4 regions of the Streptomyces sp. NPDC015127 genome follow, and region 1 is predicted to be linked to each of the others. Evidence: riboswitches for the same ligand, from Rfam matches in the RefSeq annotation. Region 1 holds a riboswitch; each other region holds the start of a gene.
The links. Region 1 has a riboswitch for cyclic di-AMP ahead of ACF08N_RS00645 (peptidoglycan DD-metalloendopeptidase family protein). Riboswitches for the same ligand answer to the same signal wherever they lie in the genome.

Region 1 (3,487 bases):
GCCCGTCATCCGGGCCGGCCGCCGCGAGCCCGCGACCGCCGACGGCTGGACGTACCACCAGGTCGGCGCGCCGGGCCGGGCCATGCAGGCCCTGCGGGTGGTCGTCCCTTACGGGGCCCAGGGCGATCTGGTCCGGGTGCACCCGGGCGAGGAATGGCTGTACGTCGTCGACGGACGACTGCGCCTCGGCCTCGGCGACGCCGTCCACGAGCTGGCGCCCGGCGACAGCGCGCACTTCGACTCGCTCACACCGCACCGCATCGCGGCCGCCACGCCCGAGGGCGCGGAGCTGCTCTTCGTGCACACCCTGCTGCAGAGCCCCGATCCGCACCCGCACGCCTGACCCCGAAGGTTGTGATCACGCCCATGTGGGACCCCCTGGACAAGCCCCTGCCGGACACACCCGAGAACAGGCGCGAGGACCGCTTCCCGCGCGGCCTGGTCATCCGGCTGTTCGCCTACCTCGTGGCGGGGCACCTCGTCGCCGCATTCCTCTACCTGCTGTTCCTGGTGGGCGGCCAGAACCAGTAGGCGCCCTGCCGGCAAGGGCTCAGCCGTTCTCGACGAGCCGTTCGCGCAGCAGCTCACGGGTCCGGTCGGAGAGCCCGAGACCCTTCACCAGGTACTGATCGGTGCCGCCCCAGGTCTCCTCGATCGTCTCGAACGCGGCGGACAGGTACGTGGCGCGCGCGTCGAAGAGCGGGCTCAGCAGCTCCATGACCTCGTCGGACATGGCCTCGGGAGAGTCGTCGCCGCGCTTGACCTTGTAGCGGCGGTGCGGGTCGTTGGACTTCAGGTAGTCCGCCTCGATCGCCTCGCGCTCCACGCCGACGGCCAGCAGGGTCACCGCGATCGACAGACCGGCGCGGTCCTTGCCTGCCGCGCAGTGCATCAGCGCCGGGACGCTGTCCTCGGCCAGTGCGTGCAGGACGCGGCTGTGCTCGGCGGTGCGCTCCTTGATGATCAGCCGGTAGGAGGCGATCATGCGGGCGGCACCCTTGCCGTCGGCCAGGATCGACTTCAGCTCGTCGAGGTTGCCGTCCCGGACCATCTTCCAGAACTCGGCACCGTCGGCCGGGTCGCTCAGCGGCAGGTTGACATTGCGCACGCCCGGAAGCTCGACGTCCGGGCCCTCCAGCCGCTGGTCCGCCGCATTGCGGAAGTCGAAGATCGTGTGCAGCCCGAGGGACGCGAGAAAGGTGGCGTCGCTCGCGGTCGCGTGCGCGAGGTGTCCGCTGCGATAGAGCCTGCCGTGCCGCACGCGCCCGCCGTCCACGGTCGGCAGCCCGCCCACGTCCCGGAAGTTTCGCACTCCGGCCAGCCGGGGTTCGGTCGACGGGGCCTGCGGCAGCTGCTGCGTCACGTGGTCTCCTTCAGGTGACGGCCGTCGGCGCCGGTCGCCGACGAGGGCGCGATCCGACGATACGGCACACGTTCATCGGCCAATCATCTCAGTCGGTGTGCGGTTGCGGGGCCGCGGGGGAGGCGGCGGAGCGGTCGGCCACGCGGTGGTGACCGAGGCTGGGCGCCCGGGCCGGAGTTCGTCTGCCGGCCGCCCACGTCGGCCCCGGGTGAAATCGGGGTGCCGCGATCACGTTCCGATGCGTATGGCCGCCGGGGCGGATTCCCTTTGCGGGAAAGGGAAATGCGGTCTTTCGGAGCGCGATTCCGCCGAAGCCGGCCGGATGAATTCAGGGTGACCGGAAGCGGGCGGCCAAGGGCCTCGCCGTTCGCCGTACGGCCACAGAGGGCGAAATCGGGCGTTGTGCACCGTGGTTGATGCACAAGTAGACGCTTAGGCGATCATTTGCATCTTCTGTCCGAATTGAGCCTTTGCGGCTAACGTGCCCCGACTACGGGGGAGATGGGTCGCGGCCCGTGAGCAGGATCATATCCGTGACGGAACGTGCCCGGTTTTCCCGCGTCAATTCGCTTGCCGGAAAGGGAATTGACCCGCTCTGGTCCACGGAGGGTGACGAGGAAAGCGTCCCGCATGTCGCGGCCGCGAAAGATCGGGGGAAATCGCGGCTTGTTCCCGTCCGGTGTACTCGCCTACGGTCACGCTCAATCCGGACGGACCGCCTAATCCTGCCGCCGACCGGAGCTCGAACTCACCCACGTGTGGCAGGAGCGGGGGACCCAGGTAGTACGCCGTATCCGGAAAATTCGGACGGCTCGGGGTTAATTCGTGCAACCAGCGCGAACGGGCATCTCCAGCCCGAACCCGACAGCTCACCTCGCAGGCGCCGGAGAGGAATGCGCCATGCCCGGAAAAGGTAAGCACCGCCGTCCCAAGGCCAACCCCATCACCCGCGGCTTCGTCGTCGCCGGTACGGGCAGCGCCGCCATAGCCATGCCGCTGCTCGGCGCGACCGGCGCCAACGCCGCGACTCCCGCCGCCGCTCCCGAGAAGGCCGTCTCGGCCCCGGTCTCCGTCGCCGCCGCTCCGGCCGCCAAGAAGGCCCCGAAGACGTACACCGTCGTCGCCGGCGACTACCTCGCCAAGATCGCCGACGAGCAGAACGTGCGGGGCGGCTGGAAGAAGCTCTACAACGACAACCGCCGCGCCATCGGTGCGGACCCCGCGCTGATCCACCCGGGTCTCGAGCTGACGATCGGCGCGAAGTCCACGGCGAAGAACGACCCGGAGCCGCGCTCCGAGTCCAAGACCCGCTCCTCGCGCGACGCCTCGCGCGCCGAGGCCCCCGCCGCCAAGGCGCCCGCCGAGGAGGCCCCCGCCGAGAAGGCCGCCACCCCCCCGGCCTCCTCCGGCTGGTCCGCCCCGGTCGACGGCGGGATCTCCACGCCGTACCGCGCGTCCGGTGCGATGTGGTCCAGCGGTTACCACACCGGCGTCGACTTCATCGCCGGAAGCGGTACCAGCGTGAAGTCCGTCGGTCCGGGCACGGTCGTCTCGGCCGGCTGGAGCGGCTCGTACGGCAACGAGGTCGTCATCCAGCACTCCGACGGCACCTACTCGCAGTACGCCCACCTCTCCTCGCTCGGCGTCTCCAGCGGTCAGAGCGTCTCCGGCGGCGAGCAGATCGGTCTGTCCGGTTCCACCGGCAACTCCACCGGTCCGCACCTGCACTTCGAGATCCGTACCAGCCCCTCGTACGGCTCGGACATCGACCCGCTGGCCTACCTGCGTCAGCACGGCGTCTCTCTCTGACGCACAGTCAATCGCGCATCCCTCGTTCCGTCCGGCGGCGGAGCGGGGGATTCCGCGTATTCCGGCTTGGCGGAAACTTGACCGGTGGCAAAGATCACCTCCCGTCAACCCCTCCTTACGGTCGCGTAGGTCACATCCGTAAAGGAAAGATGTGCTCCCGTGGCAGACGATTCGAGAACAGAGAACAAGGGCGCATTCGGGTCGTACGCAGCGATCGGTGACAGCTTCACCGAGGGCGTGGGAGACCCCGGTCCCGACGGGACGTACGTCGGCTGGGCGGACCGGTTCGCGGTGCTGCTCGCCGACCTGACGCCG
Region 2 (3,487 bases), on a different contig from region 1:
GTTGAACCGCTTGACGGCGTTCGCCGAGCGGGCCGCCATGCCGTACGCCTCGTCGACGCGGCGCAGCGCCTGCGGGAAGGTGATCTTCTCGCGGAGCGCGAGGGCGTCGATCATCGCCTCGGCGCGCTCGCCGATGCCGCGCTTGGGCACGTTGAGGATGCGGCGCAGCGGGACGTTGTCCTCGGGGTTGGCCAGCACGCGCAGGTAGGCGAGGACGTCCCTGACCTCCTTGCGCTCGTAGAAGCGCACACCGCCGACGACCTTGTAGGGCAGGCCGACGCGGATGAAGATCTCCTCGAAGACACGGGACTGGGCATTCGTCCGGTAGAAGACGGCGACGTCGCCGGCCTTCGCCTCGCCGGCGTCGGTGAGCCGGTCGATCTCGTCGGCGACGAACTGGGCCTCGTCGTGCTCGGTGTCCGCGACATAGCCGGTGATCTGGGCGCCCGCGCCGGCGTTCGTCCACAGGTTCTTCGGGCGGCGGGACTCGTTGCGCTCGATGACCGCGTTGGCGGCGGACAGGATCGTCTGGGTGGAGCGGTAGTTCTGCTCCAGCAGGATCGTCGTCGCGTCCGGGTAGTCCTCCTCGAACTGGAGGATGTTGCGGATGGTCGCGCCGCGGAACGCGTAGATCGACTGGTCGGCGTCGCCGACGACGCACAGCTCGGCGGGCTCCAGGTCCTCGTACCCCTCGCCCACCAGCTCGCGCACGAGCGTGTACTGGGCGTGGTTGGTGTCCTGGTACTCGTCGACGAGGACGTGGCGGAAGCGGCGCCGGTAGTGCTCGGCGACATCCGGGAACGCCTGGAGCAGGTGGACCGTGGTCATGATGATGTCGTCGAAGTCCAGGGCGTTGGCCTCGCGCAGCCGCGCCTGGTACATCCGGTACGCCTCTGCCAGCGTCTTCTCGAAACCGTCCTGCGCCTGGTCGGCGAAGGTCTCCTCGTCGATCAGCTCGTTCTTCAGGTTGGAGATCTTGGCGCTGAAGGACTTCGGCGGGAACTTCTTCGGGTCCAGGTCGAGATCGCGGCAGACCAGCGACATCAGGCGCTTGGAGTCGGCGGCGTCGTAGATCGAGAACGACGAGGTGAAGCCCAGCTTCTTCGACTCGCGGCGCAGGATGCGGACGCAGGCGCTGTGGAAGGTCATGACCCACATGGCATGGGCGCGCGGGCCGACCAGCTGCTCGACGCGCTCCTTCATCTCGCCGGCGGCCTTGTTGGTGAAGGTGATCGCCAGTATCTGGCCGGGATGGACATGGCGCGTGGCCAGCAGGTGGGCGATGCGGTGGGTGAGCACGCGCGTCTTGCCCGAACCGGCGCCGGCGACGATGAGCAGCGGGGAGCCGACATGGACGACGGCGGCGCGCTGCTGCTCGTTCAGCCCCTCCAGCAGGGCGGCCGCGTCGACGGCAGGGCGGGGCGCGCCGTCGCGGTAGTACCCGTCGCGGGCCGGCGGCACGTCGTACGCACCCTGGAAGAGATCGTCCGGGATCGGCTCCGGAGCCGACTCCTCAGGGGGCGGAGGGGGCTCCTCCCCGTGGGTCTGGAGATCCGCCAGGAAGCTGTCGTCAAAGAGGCTGCTCATCGCTTATCGAGTCTAGGCGGCCGGACCGACAACCGGGCCCGCATGCCCATACGGGGAGAGCTCACGTTGCGTGACCGAGCCTGTCCGAGGCGCCATCGCGGCGCGGAAACACGGCCGCCACCCAAAAAGGTCACGGAAATGTATCGGACATATCGAACATCAACCTTCACAGCGCGCACACGAGTTGGCTAGCGTGCTCGACCAGACGGCCCGCACCCCTCCCGGCGAACCGCGCCGAACGGGTCGACTCCGCCGAATTCGGGCTGCCCGCAGGGGCGTTCGAAACCGGGGACCCAAACTCTGCACAACCGGGGTGAATCGGACCATGCTGTCAGTGGTCCGTAGGGCATCTTCCGTTCTGCCCGAACCCGACAGCTAACCCGGTAGGCGGTCCACGGAAGAAGGAGATGCCGGCCTTGGCGTCGCATCGCAGGACCCGCAGCCGCAGCGCAAAACCCTCCCCCGCCGTCGGGTTCACGACGGCCGCCCTCGCCGGCGTCACCCTCCTGTCGTCACAGAGCGCCACCGCCACGCCCAGCGACCCCAAGCCCTCCATCGAGGAGGTGCAGAAGAAGGTCGACGACCTCTACCGGCAGGCCGGCAGCGCGACTCAGGAGTACAACAAGGCGAAGGAGGCCACCGCCGAGAAGCGGCGCGAGGTCGACACGCTGTTCGACGAGGCGGCCGCGCGGGCGGAGAAGCTGAACGAGTCGCGCCGCGCCCTCGGAACCTACGCCGCCGCCCAGTACCGCACCGGCGCGGTCACCCCGACCGCGGCGCTGCTGTTCGCGGACAGCCCTCAGGCGTACTTCGACCAGACGCAGCTGATGGACCGGATGACCGACCAGCAGCGGACGGCCGTCAACGACTACGAGACGCAGCGCGCGGCGGCCGCGAAGCAGCGGGCCCGGGCGACGAAGCGGCTGGAGTCGCTGACCGAGTCCCAGCAGGCCCTGCGCATCAGCAAGCAAAGCGTCCAGACGAAGCTGGCCGAGGCGCGCACCCTCCTGTCGGAGCTGACGGCCGAGGAGAAGGCCCGGCTCGCCGCGATCGAGCGCGAGAAGGAGGCGGAGGCGCGGCGCAAGGCGAAGGCGAAGGCCGAGGAGGAGGCCAGGGCCCGCGCCGAGGCGGAGCGGCAGCGCCAGGAAGGCGACCGGACCTCGCCGGAGACGGGCACCGGGACCGGGACGGACGACGGCACGTACGCGGCCAAGGCCGACAAGGTGCTCGCCTTCGCCCGCGCCCAGATCGGCAAGCCGTACGTGTGGGGGGCGACGGGCCCGTCCTCGTACGACTGCTCGGGGCTCACCCAGGGGGCCTGGAAGGCGGCCGGGGTGGACCTGCCGCGCACCACCTGGGACCAGGTGAAGGTGGGGCAGCGCGTCGCGACGGCGGACCTGCTCCCCGGCGATCTCGTCTTCTTCTACGACGACATCAGCCACGTCGGCATCTACATCGGCGGCGGCAAGATGATCCACGCGCCGAAGCCGGGCGACAGCGTCCGCGAGGAGTCCATCTACTACATGCCGATCTACGGGAGCGTCCGCCCGGTCTGATCCACCCCACCGGCAGGCGCGTGCCCGGACGGTCCCGCCCGTCCGGGCACGCGTGCGTCCGGGACGCGCATCAGGTCCAGAGCGTCGCGATGAAGATGTTCGCGACCGTCAGGCCCCCGACGGCGCCGAAGAGCGCCTTGTCGATCCGCTCCTCGTCCCGCTTGACGTAGACCAGGCCCAGGATCACCACCAGCACCGCCAGCTTGATGCCGATCTTGAGGTTGTTCACGCTCTGATCGTCGGCCTGGTTGAGGCCCACCAGCGCGACGCCGGTGATCAGCATCGTCAGCGCACCGTGCAGCATCGCCGGGGTGAAGCGCGCCGTGCCCGCACCCATCGCCTTC
Region 3 (3,487 bases), on a different contig from region 1:
GAGGCTGCACCCGCGGAACAGGGCCGTGCTGGTCTACGAGCCCGTCTCCGCCGACGACACCGAGGAGGGCGGCGAGAGCGGCGAGTCCGCGGCCGCCGGAGAGAACGACGAGCACAAGGGGGCGGACCAGTGAGCGACGCTGCCGTGACCATGGACTTCCACCCGCAGCCCACCGCCGGCACCGCCCGGCCCTGGGCCTTCCCCGCCCCCGAGCGCGGCACCCTGGACAACGGGCTGACGGTGCTGCGCTGCGACCGCCCCGGCCAGAAGGTCGTCGCCGTGGAGATCCTCCTCGGCGCCCCCCTGGAGGCGGAGCCCGAGGGACTCGACGGCGTCGCCACGATCATGGCCCGCGCCCTGTCGGAGGGCACCGACAAGCACAGCGCCGAGGAATTCGCCGCCGAGCTGGAGCGCTGCGGCGCCACGCTCGACTCGCTCGCCGACCACCCCGGTGTCCGTGTCTCCCTGGAGGTCCCCGCCTCCCGGCTGCCCAAGGCGCTCGGCCTGCTCGCCGACGCGCTGCGCGCCCCCGCCTTCGCGGCGGGCGAGGTCGACCGGCTGGTGCGCAACCGCCTGGACGAGATCCCGCACGAGATGGCCAACCCGGCCCGCCGTGCGGCCAAGCAGCTCTCCAAGGAGCTGTTCCCCTCCCCCCTGCGCGTGTCCCGGCCGCGTCAGGGCACCGAGGAGACGGTGGCGAGGATCGACTCCGCGGCCGTACGGGCCTTCTACGAGGAGCACGTCCGGCCCGCCACGTCGACCGTCGTGGTCGTGGGCGACCTGTCCGGGATCGACGTGGACGCCGTCCTCGCCGACACCCTCGGGGCCTGGACGGGCGACAAGGCGGCCACCCGGCCCGTGCCGGCGATCACCGCCGACGACACCGGCCGGGTGTTCATCGTCGACCGCCCGGGCGCCGTGCAGACGCAGCTGCTCATCGGCCGCACCGGCCCCGACCGCCACGACAGTGTCTGGCCCGCCCAGGTGCTCGGCACGTACTGCCTCGGCGGCACGCTGACCTCCCGGCTCGACCGCGTCCTGCGGGAGGAGAAGGGCTACACGTACGGCGTACGTGCCTTCGGCCAGGTGCTGTTGTCCGCCCCGGACGGCTCGGGGGCCTCGATGCTGGCCATCAGCGGCTCCGTGGACACGCCCAACACCGGCCCCGCGCTGGAGGACCTGTGGAAGGTGCTGCGAACGCTGGCGGCGGAGGGACTCACCGACGCCGAGCGTGACGTGGCCGTGCAGAACCTGGTCGGCGTGGCACCGCTGAAGTACGAGACGGCAGCGTCGGTGGCGGCCACGCTCGCGGACCAGGTCGAGCAGCACCTCCCGGACGACTACCAGGCGCAGTTGTACGCCCGCCTGGCCGCGACGGGCACCGTGGAGGCGACCGCGGCGGTGGTCAGCGCGTTCCCCGTGGACCGTCTGGTCACGGTGCTGGTCGGCGACGCGGCGCAGATCGAGGCTCCGGTCAGGGCACTGGGCATCGGTGAAGTGACTGTCGTCACGGGCTGATCGAATGCCGCGTATCGGGTGAACCCGGCGCGGAACGAGTGCGATGCGCGCAAGATGCGCTCAAACGGAACCCCGGCTTCAAGCTGTTTGCCGGGGTTCCGTGCTATGTCCGGTTTGTTGGAGAGGTTGCCCGTCTGCCCTGTGGCATGCGCTACAAAACAGGCTGTCCGTTTGGTGATCGGCAGATGAAATGCCTAGCGTCGGTCCGGCTGTCCGCCTGGATCACGTCGCACCCGCGGCATCGGACAGTCATCGCCGAGTCCCCTTCAGGCGCGAGCCCGGGGAGCCGGGGACCCAGTCCCCTGGGGTGAATCGGACGCCTTCGCCCGCGCGGAGGGGCCCGTAGGAGACCTTCCTGCTCCGAACCCGTCAGCTAACCCGGTAGGCGAGAAGGAAGGAAAGGACCAGCCTCTTCATGGCGTTCACCCGTGCCACCGGGAAGCACCGTGCCCCGAGCCGCCTGACGCGCAGGAGCCGGAACATCGCCGGCGTCGCGACTCTGGCCACCACCGGCGTCGTCGGAAGCCTCGCCTCCCCGGCGTTCGCCGCCGAGGCCGCGCCTTCGGTCGAGGACACCGGCCTGACGCAGATCGTCTCCATGGGGTCCATCGCCGACGAGATAGCCGACCAGGCCGCAGCCCAGAGGCAGGAGGCAGCCGAGGCCGCCGCCAAGGCCCGGGCGAAGGCGAAGGCCGAGGCCGAGGCGAAGCGCAAGGCCGAGGCACGCGCCAAGGAGGCCCGCGAGGCCAAGGAGCGCGCCGCCCGCGAGGCCGAGCGCCGCCGTCTGAATACCTTCCGGCTGCCCATCGCCGGCTCCTACGTGACCACCGGTTACCAGGCCGGCGGGTCCCTGTGGTCCTCCGGCAGCCACTCCGGCGTCGACTTCCGCGCCGCGTCCGGCACGTCGGTCGTGGCCGTGGGCGCCGGTACCGTCGTCGAGGCCGGCTGGGGCGGCGCGTACGGCAACAACATCGTGCTCCGCATGAACGACGGCACGTACACCCAGTACGGCCACCTGTCGTCGATCAGCGTGTCGGTCGGCCAGCGGGTCATGCCCGGCCAGCAGATCGGCCTCTCCGGCTCGACCGGCAACTCGACCGGCCCCCACCTCCACTTCGAGGCCCGGACCTCGCCGGAGTACGGCTCCGACATGAACCCGGTCGCGTATCTGCGCGCCCGCGGCGTCAGCGTCTGACGCGAGCCGTCTGACCCGAGCCGACCCGAGCCGCTCGCGAAGACCCCCGGTGTGCCACCGGGGGTCTTCGCCTTTCCCGGGACCCCTCCCGGCGCCCCTGACCGCCTCGCCGCTCTCTCGGATCCACGGGCATTGCGCATCCGGTGGCCCGGCCGCACCCAGGTCTCCGGCAGGTCCTCGCCGATCGCATGACGCATTTTTCGGCCAAAAGATATCCATGGATTCCGGTCGGCCATCGGAAAATGCCGTGGACTGGAATAGAGTCACCGGACACGAGTCAATCGGCTGCGTTTCGCGCGGATCAAGGCGGAGGTTCGGACATGCGCATTCCCGCGCACTCTGTATGCACGGCGATCCGCGACGACATCGTCTCCGGCGTATTCGAGCGCGGCAGCCGGCTCACCGAGGAGAACCTCGCACGCCGCTACGGGGTCTCCCGCGTCCCCGTGCGCGAGGCCCTGCGGACCCTGGAGTCGGAGGGCTTCGTCGTCACCCGGCGCCACGCCGGCGCGCATGTCGCCGAGCCGACCGAGCAGGAGGCGGCCGACCTGCTCGAGATCCGGATGCTGCTGGAGCCGCTCGGCGCCGCACGTGCCGCCCAGCGGCGCACCGATGCCCATCTGAAGGTGCTGCGCGGCCTGGTGAGGCTCGGTCAGGAGCGGGCGCGCCGCGGTCAGGGCGAGGATCTGCGGTCCCTGGGCGCCTGGTTCCACGAGACGCTCGCGCAGGCCTCCGGCAGCCCGGGGCTGACCGCCCTGCTGACCCAGCTGCGGC
Region 4 (3,487 bases), on a different contig from region 1:
GCGGCGAGCCACGCGAGCGCGACGGTCGCAACCTCGGCACCGCGCGCCCCGGCGATCCTGTCGAGTGCCGCGAGCACCTTCCGGCCGCGCTCCGTCTCCAGATGCGCGCCCGCACCACGGGCCCGCGCGCTGTCGACGGTCGCGCCGGGACGGTACTTGCCGGTGAGGAAGCCGGACGCGAGCGCGTAGTAGGGGACGGCGGCCAGACCTGCCCGCGCGGCCACCTCCTGCAGTTCGCCCTCGTACGTGTCCCGGGAGACGAGGTTGTAGTGCGGCTGCAGGGCCACGTACCGGGCGAGTCCCTCACGGTCGGAGAAGTCCAAGGACTGCTGCAGGCGCTCGGCGCTCAGGTTGGAGGCGGCGATCGCGCGGACCTTGCCCTCCTTCACCAGCTGGTCGAGGGCGGTGACGATCTCCTCGACGGGGACGGACGGGTCGTCGAAGTGCGTGTAGTAGAGGTCGATGTGATCCGTGCGGAGCCGGCGCAGGGACTCCTCGGCCGCCGCCTTGATCGTGGTCGCGGACAGGCCCTTGTACTGCGGGTGGGCACCCACCTTCGTGGCGACGACGATCTCGGAGCGGTTGCCGCGCGAGGCCAGCCAGTCACCGATCACGGTCTCCGACTCGCCGCCCTCGTTGCCGGGCGCCCACGAGGAGTAGCTGTCGGCGGTGTCGACGAAGTTGCCGCCCGCGGCGGCGTACGCGTCGAGCACGGCGAACGAGGTGTCCTTGTCGGCGGTCCAGCCGAAGACGTTGCCGCCGAGGGCGAGCGGGAAGACGGCGAGGTCGGACGAGCCAAGGGTGCGAAGTGACGTCATGCGGGAATCAACGGCCCATCCGGCGGAGGCTATTCCGCCATCGCGCCCCCCGTCGGCCGGCACGGACAGACACAGACACCGGCACGGATACGGGCACAGACTCCGGCGAAGACATGGGGACGCGCGGCACGGATGCTCCGTACCGCGCGCCTTCGGCTGCCGCCGTCGCTCAGATCGTGAGGCCCTTGCCCCGCAGCCAGGCCATCGGGTCGAGACCGGAGCCGCCCGGGGTGTGGACCTCCATGTGCAGGTGCGGCCCGGTGACGTTGCCGGTCGCGCCGACACGGCCGATGGTCTCGCCGGTGCCGACCTTCTGGCCCGCGCTCGCGGTCATCGACGACAGGTGCGCGTACCAGACCTCGGTGCCGTCCTCCAGCTCCAGCACGATGCGGTAGCCGTACGAACCGGACCATCCGGCCGACTTGATCGTGCCGCCGTGCACCGCCTTGACCGGCGTGCCCGTCGGGGCGGCGAAGTCCAGGCCGGTGTGCCGGCCCGAGGACCACATGGAACCGGACTCGCCGAAGGTGGAGGTGATCGTGTACGAGGAGGTGGGCAGGGCGTAGCTCGCGGCGAGCTTGGCGAGGCGCTCCGCCTCCTCCTTGGCCCGCGCAGCCTCCTCGGCCTTGCGCTTCTCCTCGGCCGCCTTGGCCTCGGCCGCGCTCTGCTGCTTCTCTGCCGCGGCGGCGGCCTGCTCGGCGGCCAGCTTCTCGGCAGCGGCCTTCGCCTCGGCGTCCGCCTCGGCCCGCTGCTGCTCGACCTGCTGGAGGATGCGGGCGCGCAGGGCCTCGCCCGCGCCGAGGGTCTGCCCGCCGGTGCCCGCGCCGTCGTCGGCGACGGCGGTCATCGCGGTCAGCGGTGCCGCAAGCGCGTCGGAGCCGTCGGAGCCGTCGTCGTCGGAGAGGAGGGAGCCCACACCCGGAAGCGACTTGGCGTCGGGGAGGTTGTCCGCGATCGAGTCCGGGAGGGAGATGGAGACCGCCGGCTTGTCCTGGGCGGTCGCTATGCCACCGGCGCCGACCGCGGCGATGACGCCGACGCCGAGGACGGTGGAGCTGCGGGCGAGACCGCCGCGCTGCTTGACGACGCGGTGCCGGCCGCGCACCGGGCGGATGGATTCCTCGGTGGGATTCCACTCCTCCCACGTCTGCTCCGCGGCGTCGCCGCCGAAGGGGGCGGGCGCGAACGGGGCCTCGGGGGCAGGCATGTTGGACGCCACGAAGGCGTACTCCTTTCCTTCCTTCTCGCCTACCGGGTTAGCTGACGGGTTCGGAGCAGGAAGGTCTCCTACGGGCGTCTTCGGCCGCGAACTGAGCGGCAGGAGATGCCCGATTCACCCCAAGAGGTGGTTCCCCGGTTCCCTTGCGGAATTCGGCGCGTGCGCACGGTGCCGTCTCTTGCGACGGCTGGGACGACCGCGCTGCGTTATCGAACGTTAATAGAAGCCGGGGCCGGATTCCAAGCTGTTCCGACTGATCGTTAACGACTGCGGCCAGGACTTACCGGGACAGAAGCAGGCGGAATCGGGCGACTTGATCACCCCTCAGGTCACCCATGGTTTCTGACGTTGTGTCAAATGTTATGCACAGGGGCACCTTGCGACTACACACCGTACGCATGTCGCCGTCGCCGCTCATCCCGGCCGGCCGTGCCCCCGAGTCCGCCGCTCGCCGTCCGGGCGCCTGCCGCCGTCCCAGCGCCGCGCGCCCCGCGCCCGGGCCCCGGCGCCCGCGACCCCGCGCCGGCCGTGCGCCCGGGCCGCGTCGGCGGCGGACACGACCGGCACCGTCCGGCGCCGTTCCGGCTGCCCTTCCCCCGGCCGGCCGACCGCGAGCAGCGCCATGTCGTCCGTGGACGCCCCGCCGGTGTACCGGCGCACATCGTCGACCAGCGCGTCGAGCAGGGCCTCGGGACCGGGGAAGATGCTGCCCCGGAGCCGTTCGCCCGGGTCGTAGAAGACGCCCCGGGTGTCGCGCGCCTCGGACAGGCCGTCCGTGTAGAACAGCAGCGTCGATCCGGCGGGCAGCGGATACTCCTCCGCGCGGTCCGGCCACACCCCCAGGTCGCCCATCCCCAGCGGCAGCGCGGCCTCGGACGGCTCCAGCACGTCCAGACCGCCGTCGGCGTGCAGCTCCAGCGGGTTCGGGTGGCCGCGGTTCACCAGCCGTACGGTCCCGTGCCCCGTCCCGTCGCAGGGCGGGATCTCGCCGAGCACGGCGGTGGTGAACCCCTCGATGGCGTCCAGCCCCTCACGCCGCATGCCCTCGCGCTTCAACGCCCGCTCAAGCCGCAGCGCCACGCCCTCGAGCGAGCTCTCCTGCTCGGCCGCCTCCCGGAACGCACCGATCAGCACGGCGACGGCCTCCACCGCCTCCATGCCCTTGCCGCGCACGTCCCCGACGATCAGCCGCACCCCGTGCGGGGTGTCCTGCACGGCGAAGAGGTCGCCGCCGATGAACGCGTCCGCCTGCGCCGCCTCGTACCGCGCGGCGACGTGCAGACCGGCGATCCGGTCCGCAGGGGTGGGCAGCACGGCGCGCTGCGCGGCCTCGGCGATCACCCGCGCCGAGGCGAGCCGCGCACTGCCGCGCGTCACGACCCCGTTGATCAGCAGCGCGAAGCCCGCCACGGTGAGCACCGTGCTCGTCTCGGTGACGGCGGTGATCTGG

Region 2: linked by a shared signal. The riboswitch ahead of ACF08N_RS07060 (NlpC/P60 family protein) and the one ahead of ACF08N_RS00645 (peptidoglycan DD-metalloendopeptidase family protein) in region 1 are both predicted to bind cyclic di-AMP.
Region 3: linked by a shared signal. The riboswitch ahead of ACF08N_RS20730 (M23 family metallopeptidase) and the one ahead of ACF08N_RS00645 (peptidoglycan DD-metalloendopeptidase family protein) in region 1 are both predicted to bind cyclic di-AMP.
Region 4: linked by a shared signal. The riboswitch ahead of ACF08N_RS13180 (M23 family metallopeptidase) and the one ahead of ACF08N_RS00645 (peptidoglycan DD-metalloendopeptidase family protein) in region 1 are both predicted to bind cyclic di-AMP.

Annotation. Positions count from the first base shown of each region.
Region 1 covers NZ_JBIBVE010000001.1:140,861-144,347, reverse strand. Annotated here, with positions in the region: gene ACF08N_RS00660 (helix-turn-helix domain-containing protein) at 1-343, shown strand, start outside; gene ACF08N_RS00655 (DUF6126 family protein) at 367-531, shown strand; gene ACF08N_RS00650 (tyrosine-protein phosphatase) at 551-1,363, opposite strand; cyclic di-AMP (ydaO/yuaA leader) riboswitch at 2,103-2,259, shown strand; gene ACF08N_RS00645 (peptidoglycan DD-metalloendopeptidase family protein) at 2,264-3,172, shown strand; gene ACF08N_RS00640 (SGNH/GDSL hydrolase family protein) at 3,332-3,487, shown strand, end outside.
Region 2 covers NZ_JBIBVE010000003.1:166,538-170,024, reverse strand. Annotated here, with positions in the region: gene pcrA (DNA helicase PcrA) at 1-1,587, opposite strand, end outside; cyclic di-AMP (ydaO/yuaA leader) riboswitch at 1,828-1,992, shown strand; gene ACF08N_RS07060 (NlpC/P60 family protein) at 1,995-3,143, shown strand; gene ACF08N_RS07055 (hypothetical protein) at 3,214-3,487, opposite strand, start outside.
Region 3 covers NZ_JBIBVE010000010.1:112,789-116,275, forward strand. Annotated here, with positions in the region: gene ACF08N_RS20720 (M16 family metallopeptidase) at 1-133, shown strand, start outside; gene ACF08N_RS20725 (M16 family metallopeptidase) at 130-1,518, shown strand; cyclic di-AMP (ydaO/yuaA leader) riboswitch at 1,762-1,920, shown strand; gene ACF08N_RS20730 (M23 family metallopeptidase) at 1,934-2,713, shown strand; gene ACF08N_RS20735 (GntR family transcriptional regulator) at 3,034-3,487, shown strand, end outside.
Region 4 covers NZ_JBIBVE010000005.1:416,568-420,054, reverse strand. Annotated here, with positions in the region: gene ACF08N_RS13185 (aldo/keto reductase) at 1-818, opposite strand, end outside; gene ACF08N_RS13180 (M23 family metallopeptidase) at 988-2,037, opposite strand; cyclic di-AMP (ydaO/yuaA leader) riboswitch at 2,049-2,205, opposite strand; gene ACF08N_RS13175 (PP2C family protein-serine/threonine phosphatase) at 2,452-3,487, opposite strand, start outside.